2 regions of the Rhizobium sp. SU303 genome follow, and region 1 is predicted to be linked to the other one. Evidence: predicted binding sites of a transcription regulator. Region 1 holds the regulator's gene; the other holds the start of a gene.
What was found. Region 1 encodes PhoB, which activates phosphate uptake and scavenging genes when phosphate is short. Its sites were predicted from a motif close to TGTCATNNANCTGTCAT; they were not measured.

Region 1 (7,385 bases):
GGACGGCGCGGCCGCGCACATCCAGCCCCTCCACCTGGAAAGGGACGACATGGTCATCGCCGGCGAAATCGAACTGGCCGAGGGCGGCTGCAGCTTCTGCCATGGCTTTCACTCCTAGTTTCAGCGCGATGAGCCAGCGTGCCCTTCGCTCACGCGGTCGCGCGATCTTTCACTCGCGACGTCCGTTTATGGTTCAGATCGCGCCCAGGCACCAAGCAAGAATCGACTTCTGCGCATGAAGGCGGTTTTCCGCTTCATCGAAGACCACGGATTGCGGACCGTCGATCACATCATCCGTCACTTCCTCACCGCGATGGGCGGGCAGGCAATGCATGAACAATGCATCATTGCCGGCCTTCGCCATCAAGGCCGCGTTGACCTGATAAGGCTGGAAGACATTGTGACCCCGGGCCCGATGTTCCTGATTCATGGAGACCCAGGTATCGGTCACCACGCAATCGACGCCGGCGACCGCACGGTCGGCATCATGGTAAAGCATGATTTCGGCGCCCTCATTGCGGGCCCAGTTCAGATAGTGATCCTTTGGCTCCGAGCCAAGGGGCACGGCCATGTTCATGCGATAGCCGAAACGCGCGGCACCCTCGACCAGCGAATGCAGCACATTGTTGCCGTCGCCGGTCCAGGCGATGGTCTTGCCCTTGATCGGGCCGCGATGCTCTTCGAAGGTCATGATATCGGCCATGATCTGGCAGGGATGGGTGTCATCCGTCAGCGCATTGATCACGGGCACGGTCGCATGCTGGGCAAGCTCCAGCAGCCTGGAATGCTCGGTGGTGCGGATCATGATCGCATCGACATAGCGCGACAGCACCTTGGCGGTGTCGCCGATCGTCTCGGCGCGTCCGAGCTGCATCTCGGTGCCCGAGAGGAACAGCGTTTCGCCGCCGAGCTGGCGCATACCGACATCGAAGGAGACGCGGGTGCGCGTCGACGGCTTCTCGAAGATCATCGCCAGCATCTTGCCGGCGAGCGGTTTATCACCCGTGCCTGCCTTGAAGGCCTGCTTGCGGGCGAGCGCATCGTTCATGATGGTTCTGAGATCGGCTGACGTGACCGCCGAAAGATCGAGGAAATGTTTAGGGCTCATATCGTCTTCTTACCTGTGCTGCGCCCGAAGGCGGCAATCTCTTCAAGCCGTCTTCTTGACCTTGGAGGCGCGAATGCTCTCGGCGGCGCGTTCGACGCGGGCAAGGCCCTCGCGGGCTTCCTCGGCGGTGACCACGAGCGGCGGAAGAAGGCGGATGACATTATCGCCGGCAGGCACGCCGAGCAGATGGGCGGCGCGGATCGCCTGCAGCAGCTCGGCTGAGGGAACGGCAGCCTTAATGCCGAGCAACAGCCCCTCGCCGCGCACATCTTCGATCACATCGGGATAACGATCCTTCAGCGAGGCGAGGCCCTGGCGGAAGACCAGTGCTACGTCGCGCACCTGCTGGAGGAAGCCATCGGCAAGGATGATGTCGAGCACGGCGCTGCCGACGGCCATGGCGAGCGGATTGCCGCCATAGGTCGAGCCATGCGTGCCGGCCTTCATGCCGGAGGCGGCCTCGGCGGTTGCGAGGCAGGCGCCGAGCGGGAAACCGCCGCCGATGCCCTTGGCAACAGCCATGATGTCGGGGGTGACGCCCGACCATTCATGAGCGAAGAGCTTGCCGGTGCGGCCGACGCCGGTCTGGACCTCGTCGAGGATCAACAGCAGGCCGTTCTCGTCGCAGATCTGGCGAAGCGCCTTCATGAACTCAGGTGTGGCAGGACGGACGCCGCCCTCGCCCTGCACGGGCTCGATGAGGATGCCGGCGGTCGCCTCGGTGATCGCGGCGCGGACCGCTTCGATGTCGCCGAAAGCCACCTGATCGAAACCCGGCGCCTTGGGACCGAAACCTTCGAGATATTTTTCCTGGCCGCCGGCGGCGATCGTCGCCAGCGTCCGTCCGTGGAAGGCGCCTTCGAAGGTGATGATATGGAAACGCTCGGGATGGCCCTTGGAAAACTGGTAGCGGCGCGCCGTCTTGATCGCGCATTCGAGCGCCTCGGCGCCCGAATTGGTGAAGAACACCTTGTCGGCGAAGGTGGCGTCCGTCAGCCGTTTTGCCAGACGCTCCTGGCCGGGGATCTCATAGATGTTCGACAGGTGCCAGACCTTGTCGGCCTGCTCCTTCAGTGCGCCGACCACATGCGGATTGCTGTGGCCGACTGACGTGACGGCGACGCCGGCGCCGAAATCGAGATATCGCTCGCCAGTCTCGGTGATCAGCCATACGCCCTCGCCTCGCTCGAACCGCAGCGGGGCACGAGAATAGGTGTCATAAAGCGGCGCGGCTTCAGCCATGGCGCGATCTCCATCAAAGTTGGCGGGCAATGACTCCGGCTAAGGAAACCATGCCCGAAAAATTAAAAATGCCGCCTTGCGGCGGCGACTGGCACTATTTCCTTTTCGCGCTGCAATGTCAACAAAACGGCGCCCTTAGCGTATGCAGCACAGGTGTACAGCGGCGTTTTCAGTCTTCAACAGGCATTATTGCAGAAATGCCACGCAGGGGCAGCAAGTTGGGGAAAACTACGAATTCGATTCATCCGGATTCATGCGACTCTTGTCACGGAGTCAGCCTCACACTAGGTTAAAGATCAATTACTAGACTGCATGCGGCGGAACTAGTCACCAAAATTGATCAAGCGTTTCTTGTTTCGGAGCTCCCGGGACAACGGTGAGGGATTCTGCCATCACCAACGCAAAAGGTGGAGACAGGGCATGAACTGGACAGACGAGCGGGTCGAGAAACTCAAGAAGCTTTGGGCCGAAGGACTGAGCGCCAGCCAGATTGCTGCGCAGCTTGGCGGGGTCAGCAGAAACGCGGTCATCGGCAAAGTGCACCGGTTGTGCCTTCCCGGCCGTGCCAAGGCCGGCGGCACCAACACTGCGGCGCGAACGCCGAAGCGCAACACATCGGCGCCGCGCGCACCGAACTACACCTCCCGGATCACGACCCGCACCGTCACCCGCCAGCAGGGCGCGACGATGCTGAAGGAAGAGATCGAGATCGAAACGATCGAGGAAATGGAATACGTGCCGAGAGGCAACGTGGTCGTGCCGATTTCGCGCCGCCTCGGCCTGACGGAACTGACCGAACGCACCTGCAAGTGGCCGGTCGGCGATCCGCTGAAGGACGACTTCCATTTCTGCGGCTGCGAATCCCCCGACAATTCGCCTTATTGCGGCTATCACCAGAAGCTCGCCTACCAGCCGGTCAACGAACGCCGCCGGGCAGCAGCGCGGGCAAGCTGAACGACAACCATCGTCAGAATGCAGAAAACGGGCCGAGTGGCCCGTTTTTTTATGCGCGTGGATGGAAGCGCTCGGGCATCCGAATTGCTTGTAAGGTTTCCTCCGTTATGCTCGGCCTTGTGCCGAGCATCTGACCACCCCAACTACTTTTGCCAAAAATCCTTTATTTTCAAATGCTTAATTTGGCGTGCGCAGATCCTCGGCACAAGGCCGAGGATCACGTCGCAGGTTCTGCCAGGGTTTTGTCAGCAGGCTCAGATGGAAGCCCTCAGGCTTCCATCGAATAACCGGCGCCGCGGACGGTGCGGATGACGTCCTGCATGTTGGAAAAATTCAGCGCCTTGCGCAGGCGCCCGACATGGACGTCGACGGTGCGCTCGTCGACATAGATATCGTGGCCCCAGACGCCATCGAGAAGCTGCGAGCGGGAGAAGACCCGGCCCGGCGACGACATCAGGAATTCCAGCAGGCGGAATTCGGTGGGGCCGAGGCGGACTTCGCGGCTCTTGCGATGGACGCGATGGGTTTCGCGGTCGAGCTCGATATCGCCGCATTTCAGCACCGTCGACAGCACCTCGGGACGCGCGCGGCGCAGCATCGCCTTGACGCGGGCAACGAGCTCGGGGGTCGAGAAGGGCTTGACGACATAATCGTCGGCACCCGTCGACAATCCGCGGACACGCTCGCTCTCCTCGCCGCGCGCCGTCAGCATGATGATCGGCAGTCGCTCGGTTTCCGGCCGCATGCGCAGGCGCCGGCAGAGCTCGATGCCGGAGACGCCCGGCAGCATCCAATCGAGGATGAGAAGATCGGGCGTGCGCTCCTGGAGCCTCATTTCGGCTTCGTCGCCACGAAGGATGGTATCGACCTCGAAGCCTTCCGCTTCGAGATTGTAGCGAAGAAGCACGCTGAGGGCTTCCTCGTCTTCAACAACTGCAACTCTCGGGATCATGCGTGTCGGTCTCCTCGCGCATCATCCTTAAATCAGGGGTGATTTAAGCAATTCATCCTGCGCAAATTCAGAAATTGGCTGCGACCTCTTTGCGCGCCCCGGACGGGCGCGCACGCAACTAATTGTGCGGGCGGTTATTCCGTGACCGCACCGACGGTGTTGGCGCTGTCGTCCTTCGGACGATCGCCTTCCGGCTGTGCGCCTGTCGTCATGTAAAAGATCGTCTCGGCGATGTTGGTGGCATGGTCGCCGATGCGCTCGATATTCTTGGCGCAGAAGAGAAGATGCGTGCAGCTGGTGATGTTGCGCGGATCTTCCATCATATAGGTCAGAAGTTCGCGGAACAGCGAGGTGTACATCGCGTCGATCTCGTTGTCGCGTTCACGGATCGCATTCGCCTTGTCGGCTGAACGATTGGTGTAGACATCGAGTACTTCCTTGAGCTGGACGAGCGCCAGCTCGGACAGATGCTCGAGGCCGCGGGCGAGCTTACGGGGAACGCCGGTGCTTTGGACGGCGATGACGCGCTTGGCGGTGTTTTTGCCGAGGTCGCCGACGCGTTCGAGATCGGCGGCGATGCGGATCGAACCCATGATTTCACGCAGGTCCGAGGCCATCGGCTGACGGCGGGCGATGGTGACGATCGCCTTGTCGCCGATTTCGCGTTCGGCGTGATCGAGGATCACATCGTCGGATATGACCTTCTGCGCCAGTGCGGTATCGCCGTTGACGAGGGCGCGGACGGCTTCGCTGACCATCTGCTCGGCCAGGCCGCCCATTTCGGAAATCCGCCTGGACAGGAACTTCAGATCATCATCGTAGGCAGAAAAAATATGTGTCGATGCCATGGGGCTTTATCCTCGAATAACGGGAAGGCTTGGTGTCGCCAAAATCAACCGAAGCGACCCATGATGTAGTCCTGGGTGCGCGGATCGTCGGGATTGGTGAACATCTTGTCGGTGTCGTTCTCCTCGACGAGATTGCCGAGGTGGAACATGGCGGTGCGCTGCGAGACACGCGCGGCCTGCTGCATGGAGTGGGTGACGATGACGATCGTGTAGTTCTCGCGCAGCTCGTGGATCAGTTCCTCGACCTTGGCGGTGGCGATCGGATCGAGCGCCGAGCAGGGCTCGTCCATCAGGATGACTTCAGGGCTGACGGCGACGGCACGCGCAATGCAGAGGCGCTGCTGCTGACCGCCCGACAGGCCGGTGCCGGATTCATGCACGCGGTCCTTGACCTCGTTCCAGAGGCCGGCGCGCTGCAGGCTGGTCTCGACGATCTGGTCGAGATCGGCCTTCGACTTGGCAAGGCCATGGATGCGCGGGCCGTAGGAGACGTTTTCATAGATCGTCTTCGGGAACGGGTTCGGCTTCTGGAAGACCATGCCGACGCGGGCGCGAAGCTCGACGACGTCAATATCGGGATCATAGACATCGTCGGTATCAAGCGTGATCTTGCCGGTGACGCGGCAGCCGTCGATCGTATCGTTCATGCGGTTGAGGCACCGCAGGAAGGTCGACTTGCCGCAGCCGGACGGGCCGATCAGAGCGGTTACGGTGTTTTCGCGGACGTTCAGGTTCACATCGAAAAGCGCGCGCTTCTCGCCGTAGTATACCGAGACATCCTTTCCGATCATCTTATAAGGGACGTTGCTCATCTTCTGATCCAGCGCCTTTTCAACTGCAGCTTCCGTCAACATGTTCATGATCTTGTAACTCCGTTTACCAGCGGCGCTCGAAGCGACGACGCAAGAGGATGGCGCCCATGTTCATGACGATCAGGAACAGGAGCAGGACGATGATGGCACCCGAAGTACGCTCAACGAAGGCACGTTCGGCCTCGTTGGCCCACATATAGACCTGTACGGGCAGAGCCGTCGAGGGATCGAGCGGTGTCGTCGGCGCATTGGCGACGAAGGCGACCATGCCGATCAGGAGCAGCGGCGCGGTTTCGCCGAGCGCGTGCGCCAGGCCGATGATCGTGCCGGTCAGGATGCCCGGCATGGCGAGCGGCAGCACATGGTGGAACACCATCTGCATCTTCGAAGCGCCAAGGCCGAGCGCTGCGGCGCGGATCGACGGCGGCACGGCGCGCAGTGCCGCACGCGTCGCGATGATGATCGTCGGCAGGGTCATCAGCGTCAGCACCAGGCCGCCGACCAGCGAGGCCGAGCGCGGCAGGCCGATGAAATTGATGAAGACGGAAAGACCGAGCAGACCATAGACGATCGAAGGCACCGCGGCGAGGTTGTTGATGTTGACCTCGATCAGGTCCGTCAGCTTGTTCTTCGGCGCGAACTCCTCGAGATAGATCGAGGCGGCGACGCCGATCGGCAGAGCGAGCACGAGCACGATCAGCATCAGGTAGAGCGAGCCGATCAGGGCGACGCCAAGGCCTGCGGCCTCCGGACGGCTGGAATTGCCGTTGACGAAGAGGCCGGTGTTGAACTGCTTGTGGAGCGCGCCGCTCGCCTTCAGTTCGTTCATCCAGCCGACCTGCTTGTCGTTGACCTTGCGGTTCTTCTCATCGACCGAGAGGTCGATCTGGGCCTTGTTGGCGCTGTCGACATTGGCGTCGGCGAGCACCGTGACATTGACCGTCTTGCCGATGATCGACGGATCGGCAATCACCATATCGCGCAGCTGGATCGGCGCGCTTTTCGACAGCATGGCGGATGCATCGCGCACGTCGGGACGGCTCGAGGCATTGATGTTCAGCTGCTTGACGATCGCGTCACGCAGGAGAACCGGATAGTTGGCGGCGATCAGCACCGAAGGGTCGGTCGCACGCTTATTGTCGGGGTCGATCGTCTTCTCGACGAATTCGATCGGCAGGGTGATCGCCGTCTGCTGGAAGGCGGTATAACCTTTGCCGATTACCGTCCACAGCAGGATGAAGAGGAAGACGAGGCCGAAGGTGATGGCGGCGATGCCATAGGCCTGGAACCGGCGCTCGGCGGCATAGCGGCGCTTGATGCCGATATCGCGGCGCGCGGGCGCCTTGGAAACGGTGACGCCTGATGTGGGAGAAACAATATCCGTCATTCGTACTGCTCCCGGTATTTGCGCACGATGTAAAGCGCATAGATATTGAGGCAAAGCGTGATGCAAAACAGCGTGATGCCAA
Region 2 (7,385 bases), 380 kb from region 1:
TTTGCGATCGCTTGCCTCATCGTGGTGGCGCTTTCGACGGCGTTTACCGCCTGGATCATGCGGGCAATCATCGACGAGGCCTTCGCCAATCGGCGCGCCGACGTCGTCTGGATCATCTGTCTTTCGATCTTCATCGCCTTCGTGCTGCGCGGTTTTGCGAGCTATGGCCAGGCGGTGGCGCTTTCCAGGGTCGGCAACGATATCGTCGCCCGTTACCAGCGCCGGCTCTATGCGCATCTGATGACGCTTTCGGTCGGCTTCTTCAGCGAGGCGCGCTCTGCCCATATCGCCGCGCAGGTGAGCCAGAATGTCAGCGGCATCCGCGACGTGCTCAACCTGACGATCACCTCGACGGTGCGCGACCTTCTGACTTTCGTTTCGCTGCTCGCCGTGATGATCATCCAGGATCCGCTGCTCAGCCTTGCCGTGTTCATCATGGCGCCGCCGCTGCTTTATGCACTGCGCTATGTTTCCAAGCGGCTGCGCTCGGCGACCCGCGAGGCGGTGCACCTGAACAGCCATGTTCTCGGCGCCATGCAGGAAACGATCCAGGGCATCGCCATCGTGAAAGCCTTCACGATGGAAGAAGAACTGGAACGCAAGGTCAACAAGCTCATCAAGGGCGCCGAAAGCCGGGCGAACCGGATTGCCCGGCTTTCCGAACGCACCTCTCCGCTGACGGAAAGCTTCGCAGGTTTTGCCGTCGCCAGCGTGCTTGCCTATGCCGCCTACCGCTCGATCTACTTCAATGTGCCGCCGGGCGCCTTCTTCTCCTTCGTCACGGCGCTGCTGCTCGCCTATGACCCGGCCCGCCGGCTTGCCCGCCTGCAGGTGCAGATGGAGCGCGCCGTCGTGAATGCGCGGATGATCTATGAACTGCTCGACATGGAACCGCGCCAGCGCGACCTGCCGGATGCCCGGCCGCTGACGGTGACGCAGGCAAGGATCGAATTCCGCAATGTTTCCTTCGCCTACGGCAATGAGAGCGTGCTTAGCGGCGTCAGTTTCACCGCCGAGGGCGGCGCGACCACTGCGCTGGTCGGTCCCTCCGGCGCCGGCAAGTCCACCGTGATCAGCCTCATTCCGCGCTTCTACGATCCGCGCGAGGGCGAAATCCTGATCGACGGACAGGACATCGCCCACATCACCAAGAAGTCGCTGCGTCAGCAGCTCGCCTATGTCTCGCAGCAGCCCTATCTGTTCGAGGGCACGATCCGCGACAATATACGCTATGGCCGGCCGGAAGCGACCGATGCCGAGGTGGAAGAGGCCGCCCGGCTTGCCTATGCGCATGACTTCATCTCGGCACAGCCGCAAGGTTACGAGACACCGGTCGGCGAAAACGGCGTGACGCTTTCGGGCGGCCAGCGCCAGCGGCTATCGATCGCGCGCGCTTTGGTGCGCAATGCGCCGATCCTGCTTCTCGACGAGGCGACCTCGGCCCTCGACACCGAATCCGAGGCGGCCGTGCAGAAAGCGCTCGACGAAGCGATGAGCGGACGCACCGTCGTCGTCATCGCCCATCGGCTTTCGACCGTGGTGCGCGCCGACAAGATCGTCGTCATGCAGCAGGGCCGCGTCGTCGAGGAAGGCAATCACGAGACGCTTGCGAAGGTCAGCGACGGTCTTTACGCTCGCCTCAACAACCTGCAGAGGCCTTCGGCCTCCGATTCAAACTGACCTGGTGAGACTGACATGAGCGATGCTGCGATGAAACTGGTGGTGGTCGGCGCAGCAGGACGCATGGGGCAGACGCTGATCCGGCTCATCCATTCCATCGAGGGCGTGAGCCTGCATGCCGCGGTCGAGCGCGCCGGCTCGCCCTTCGTCGGTAAGGATGCCGGCGAGATCGCCGGTCTCGGCCCGACCGGTGTCATCATCGGCGACGATCCGCTCAACGCTTTTCTCGATGCCGAAGGCGTGCTCGACTTCACCTCGCCTGCCGCAACGGTGGAATTTTCAGGCCTCGCCGCGCAGGCCCGCATCGTCCATATCATCGGCACGACGGGCTGTTTACCCGACGACAATGCCAAGATCGCCGCGGCGGCCCGCCATGCGCGCGTCGTCAAGTCAGGCAATATGAGCCTCGGGGTCAATCTGCTCGGCGTGCTCGCAGAGCAGGCAGCGCGTGCGCTTGATCCTGTCGACTGGGATATCGAGATCCTGGAAATGCACCACAAGCACAAGGTGGACGCGCCTTCAGGCACAGCCCTTCTCCTCGGCGAGGCCGCGGCAAAAGGGCGCGGCATCGATCTTGCCTCGAAATCGGTCCGGGTGCGCGACGGCCATACGGGCGCCCGCGAGGCGGGCACGATCGGCTTTGCGACGCTGCGCGGCGGCTCCGTCATCGGCGAACATTCCGTGCTTTTTGCCGGAGAAGGTGAAATCGTCACCCTGTCGCACAGTGCGGCCGACCGCTCGATCTTTGCGCGCGGCGCCATCAAGGCGGCGCTCTGGGCGCGTGACAAGAAGCCGGGTCTCTATTCCATGCTCGACGTGCTCGGGCTCTCTTCCTCATAACGATACTACGGAGGCAAATTCATGAGCGGTACCCTCGTCCTCGTTCGCCACGGCCAGAGTGACTGGAACCTGAAGAATCTCTTCACCGGCTGGAAGGATCCCGATCTGACCGAGCTCGGTATCCAGGAAGCTAATGCAGGCGGTGCCGCACTCGCGGACTACGGGATCAAATTCGACGTCGCCTACACCTCGGTGCTGGTGCGTGCGCAGCACACGCTGAAGCTCATCCTCGACAAGGTCGGCCAGCCCGATCTCCTGACGATCCGCGACCAGGCGCTGAACGAGCGCGACTACGGCGACCTCTCCGGTCTCAACAAGGACGATGCGCGCGCCAAATGGGGCGAGGAACAGGTGCATATCTGGCGCCGTTCCTATGACGTGCCGCCTCCCGGCGGTGAAAGCCTGCGTGACACCGGCGCCCGCGTCTGGCCCTACTACCTCACGGAGATCTTGCCGCGCGTGCTCAGGGGCGAGAAGGTGCTGGTTGCCGCGCACGGCAATTCGCTGCGCTCGCTGGTGATGGTGCTCGACAAGCTCAGCCGCGAAGGCGTGCTTGCCCTCAACCTCGCGACCGGCGTGCCGATGGTCTACACGCTGAAGGCGGATTCCACTGTCGCGTCCAAGGAAGTGCTCGGCGACATGTCGGGCGCACATTGATCTCAGCTGATCTTTCCCCGCTTCGGCGGGGAAAGGCGCTCAATTTTCGATGGTGAACTGTACCCGGTCGGCCGCGAAGCGGCTGATCGAATATTGCACCGGCACACCCTCAAGATCGGTATTCATCGCCTTGGCGATCAGCAGGATCGCGCCGGGGGTGAGTTCGAGGTCGGCCATATCGGCTGCACTGGCATGGGCTGCCGTCACCTCGGTCGTCGCCCGGACGTAATCCGGCAGGCCGAGTTCGGCGAAAGCCTTGGTGATCGATTCCCCCGTCCGGTAAGCCTCACCGATACCGGCAAAGCGCTTGGCGGGAAACCAGCTCGTCGCCCTTGAAACCGGCCGCTTATCTGCCTGGCGCAATGTTTCCAGGCGGATCACCTGATCTCCTTGCTTCAGGCCCAGCCAGCGGGCGATCTCGGCACTCGCCTCCTCCTTCGCCTCATCGAGCAGAAGGCCGCGCATTTCACGCGCCTGATCGCCGATGCCGGCGGTGAAACGCGTGCGCCGGGTGATCGGGAAATTCAACCGCTCCTTGCGCTCGATCAGCGTGCCGCGGCCTTGTACCGCACGGACGATCCCCTCCTGGGCGAGCGCCGCCAGCGCGCTGCGCACCGTATGCCGGTTGACGCCGAATTGCAGCGCCAGCATGGTTTCCGGCGGCACCATTCCCGTTTCGTCATAGGCTCCGTTGCTGATCGCCTCGCGAATCCGATCGGCGATCTGGCGCCAGAGCGCCACGCCGGTTTGCCTTTGCACCTGCTTCAATCCCGCCATTCCACCCCTGCCCTGCCATTTCACGCCGACGATGTCACACGCTTGTCACGACATCGATTTAGAGCTAAGTGTATCTTGTATGGTTGTCTATATCAATAGACATTTTAAGGGAAGCGGCGATGATATCAGCGGACAGGACAGACGCTGCGTCACAGACGGCATCCGGGCGCAAACGCGCCGCCGATCTGCTGGCGCGGGCGGAGCGCAGCGAACTCTTGGCAGTCTTCGATGCGCTGCCGGAAAAGCCTGTGGCCCATCCGGTGCGCGGACCGGAAACCGGGCTGGTGATGGTGCGCGGACGCATCGGCGGCGGCGGCGCTCCCTTCAACCTGGGGGAAGTGACCGTGACGCGAGCGACCGTCCGGCTCGACTCCGGCTCGGTCGGCCATGCGCAGGCGCTCGGCACCGACCGTGAAAAGGCCAGGCTTGCGGCGATCTTCGACGCGCTCTGGCAGGAGGAGGCGACGCAGGGTTTCGTCGAACAGGCCCTGCTTTTACCGATCGCCGAGCGGATCGCCGATGCCGAACGCCGCAAGGCGGACGAGACGGCGGCAACCCGCGTCGATTTCTTCACCATGGTGCGGGGAGACAACTGATGGGCCTGAGGACAGAAGCTCTGACCGGCGGCTTTGCCGAGCCGGTCTTCCATGCCCAGAGCGTCTTCAAGATGCTGATGGACGGCATGGCGCGCCCCGGCACGATCCAGACCGTTCAGCCCGATGTCGCTCCGCCGGCACCGCTCGGCATCGCCGCCGGCACGATCGCGCTGACGCTTTGCGACCACGACACGCCCGTCTGGCTTTCCCAGGGACTGGCGAGATCCGCCGTGCCGGAGTGGCTCGGCTTCCATACCGGCGCGCCGTTGACCACCGAAAAAGCCGAAGCGCGCTTTGCCTTCACCGAGGCCGGCACCGCACCTTCCTCCTTCGGCCTCTTTGCATCAGGTACGCAGGAATATCCCGACCGCTCGACGACCCTCATCGTCGAACTCGCCGAACTCGAGGGCGGCCGCAGGCTGGCGCTGATGGGTCCCGGCATCCAGAGCGTGGCGGAGATCGCGCCTATCGGCCTGCCGGAGACCTTCCTGCGGCTCTGGACCGAGAACCGCGCGCTCTTTCCGCGCGGCGTCGACATCGTGCTGACGGCGGGTAAACGCTTCCTCTGCCTGCCGCGCACCACCAAGATCACAGTAACGGAGATCTGAGCTCATGTATGTCGCCGTCAAGGGTGGCGAGACCGCCATCGCCAATGCCCACCGCCTGCTCGCCGACCGCCGCCGCGGCGACCGTTCGCTGCCGGCGATCGGCATCGAACAGATCGTGGCGCAGCTGGCGCTCGCCGTCGACCGCGTCATGGCCGAGGCCTCGCTTTTCGACCGTACGCTCGCAGCCCTTGCCATCCGCCAATCGCGGGGCGACATGATCGAGGCGATCTTCCTGCTGCGCGCCTACCGCACGACGCTGCCGCGTTTCGGCTATTCCAGGCCGCTCGACACGGCTGATATGACGATCGAACGCCGCATCTCGGCGACCTACAAGGATCTGCCGGGCGGCCAGCTTCTCGGCCCCACCTTCGACTATACCCACCGCCTGCTCGATCCCTCCCTGCTTTCGGACGAGGCGGTCGAGACGCCCGCTCAACGCGCCGCCGAAACCGGCCGCGTCATGCTCGTCTCCGAGATCCTCGGCGAGGAAGGCCTGATCGAGGCCGACGGCGACATGCCGGAAGATCACGAGATCGGCGATTTGACCCGCGAGCCGATGGAATTCCCGATGACCCGCGACCTGCGCCTGCAGGCGCTTGCCCGCGGCGACGAGGGCTTCCTGCTGGCGCTCGGTTATTCCACTCAGCGCGGCTATGGCCGCAATCACCCGTTCACCGGTGAAATCCGCATCGGCGACGTCGAGGTGGAATTCGACGTGCCGGAACTCGGTTTCGCCGTCTCGCTCGGCACCATCCAGATCACCGAATGCCAGATGGTCAACCAGTTCAAGGGTTCGGCCAAGGCGCCGCCGCAATTTACCCGCGGGTACGGCCTGGTCTTCGGCCAGAGCGAGCGCAAGGCGATGGCGATGTCGCTGGTGGACCGGGCGCTTCGCGCCGAAGAGCTCGGCGAGGATATCACCGCACCGGCACAGGACGAGGAATTCGTCATCTCGCACTCCGACAACGTCCAGGCGACGGGCTTCGTCGAGCACCTGAAGCTTCCGCATTATGTGGACTTCCAGGCCGAACTCGATCTCGTCCGCCGCATGCGCCGCGAATTCGAAGCCGCCCGCAACGGTGGCGAAGACATGAAGGAAGCCGCCGAATGACCGATCTGGCCAGCTACAACTTCGCCTATCTCGACGAACAGACCAAGCGGATGATCCGCCGGGCGATCCTGAAGGCAATCGCCATTCCCGGCTATCAGGTGCCCTTCGCCTCGCGCGAAATGCCGATGCCCTATGGCTGGGGCACCGGCGGCGTGCAGGTGACGGCCTCGATCATCGGACCGGACGACGTGCTGAAGGTCATCGACCAGGGTGCCGACGACACGACCAACGCCGTTTCCATCCGCGCCTTCTTCCAGAAGGTCGCCAATGTCGCGGTGACGACGCATACCAAGGATGCGACGATCATCCAGACGCGCCACCGCATTCCCGAGGAAAAGCTCGAGGCGGGCCAGGTGCTCGTCTACCAGGTGCCGATCCCCGAGCCGCTGCGCTTCCTCGAGCCGCGCGAGACCGAGACCCGCAAGATGCATGCGCTCGAAGAATACGGCCTCATGCATGTGAAGCTCTACGAGGACATCGCCCATAACGGCCGCATCTCGCGGACTTATGCCTATCCGGTGAAGGTCCATGGCCGCTATGTCATGGACCCGTCGCCGACGCCGAAATTCGACAATCCGAAGATGCATATGTCGGACGCGCTGCAGCTCTTCGGCGCCGGACGCGAGAAGCGCATCTATGCGGTTCCGCCCTATACCAACGTCGTCAGCCTGGACTTCGAGGATTACCCTTTCGATATCCAGCGCTTCGACAAACCCTGCGCCCTTTGCGGCGCCGAGGAAGTCTATCTCGACGAAGTGGTTCTCGACGACAAGGGTGGGCGCATGTTCGTCTGCTCCGACACCGATTATTGCGAAGACCGCCGCGCGCACGGATATGCCGGCGAAATGCTGGCCCGGGAGGCTGCAGAATGAGCGATACTCCGCTTCTCAAAGTCCGTGACGTTTCGAAATTCTACGGCAACCGTATCGGCTGCCGCGACGTCTCCTTCGAGCTCTGGCCCGGCGAAGTGCTCGCCATCGTCGGTGAATCCGGCTCCGGCAAGACGACGCTGCTCAACTGCCTCTCCACTCGGCTGCTGCCGAGCACCGGCAGCGTCGAATATCACATGCGCGACGGCAGCTACCGCGACCTCTATCGCATGAACGAGGCCGAGCG

Region 2: the regulator PhoB is predicted to act here: its motif matches at 3,987-4,003, upstream of phnF (phosphonate metabolism transcriptional regulator PhnF).

What each region holds. Positions count from the first base shown of each region.
Region 1 is NZ_CP088095.1:175,211-182,595, reverse strand. It holds gene RlegSU303_RS00915 (Hsp33 family molecular chaperone) at 1-103, opposite strand, end outside; gene argF (ornithine carbamoyltransferase) at 194-1,108, opposite strand; gene RlegSU303_RS00905 (aspartate aminotransferase family protein) at 1,151-2,350, opposite strand; gene RlegSU303_RS00900 (GcrA family cell cycle regulator) at 2,771-3,304, shown strand; gene phoB (phosphate regulon transcriptional regulator PhoB) at 3,573-4,256, opposite strand; gene phoU (phosphate signaling complex protein PhoU) at 4,391-5,104, opposite strand; gene pstB (phosphate ABC transporter ATP-binding protein PstB) at 5,149-5,964, opposite strand; gene pstA (phosphate ABC transporter permease PstA) at 5,981-7,303, opposite strand; gene pstC (phosphate ABC transporter permease subunit PstC) at 7,300-7,385, opposite strand, start outside.
Region 2 is NZ_CP088095.1:4,809,279-4,816,663, reverse strand. It holds gene RlegSU303_RS23560 (ABC transporter ATP-binding protein) at 1-1,680, shown strand, start outside; gene dapB (4-hydroxy-tetrahydrodipicolinate reductase) at 1,696-2,520, shown strand; gene RlegSU303_RS23550 (2,3-bisphosphoglycerate-dependent phosphoglycerate mutase) at 2,542-3,177, shown strand; gene phnF (phosphonate metabolism transcriptional regulator PhnF) at 3,217-3,954, opposite strand; gene phnG (phosphonate C-P lyase system protein PhnG) at 4,074-4,550, shown strand; gene phnH (phosphonate C-P lyase system protein PhnH) at 4,550-5,158, shown strand; gene RlegSU303_RS23530 (carbon-phosphorus lyase complex subunit PhnI) at 5,163-6,269, shown strand; gene RlegSU303_RS23525 (alpha-D-ribose 1-methylphosphonate 5-phosphate C-P-lyase PhnJ) at 6,266-7,141, shown strand; gene phnK (phosphonate C-P lyase system protein PhnK) at 7,138-7,385, shown strand, end outside.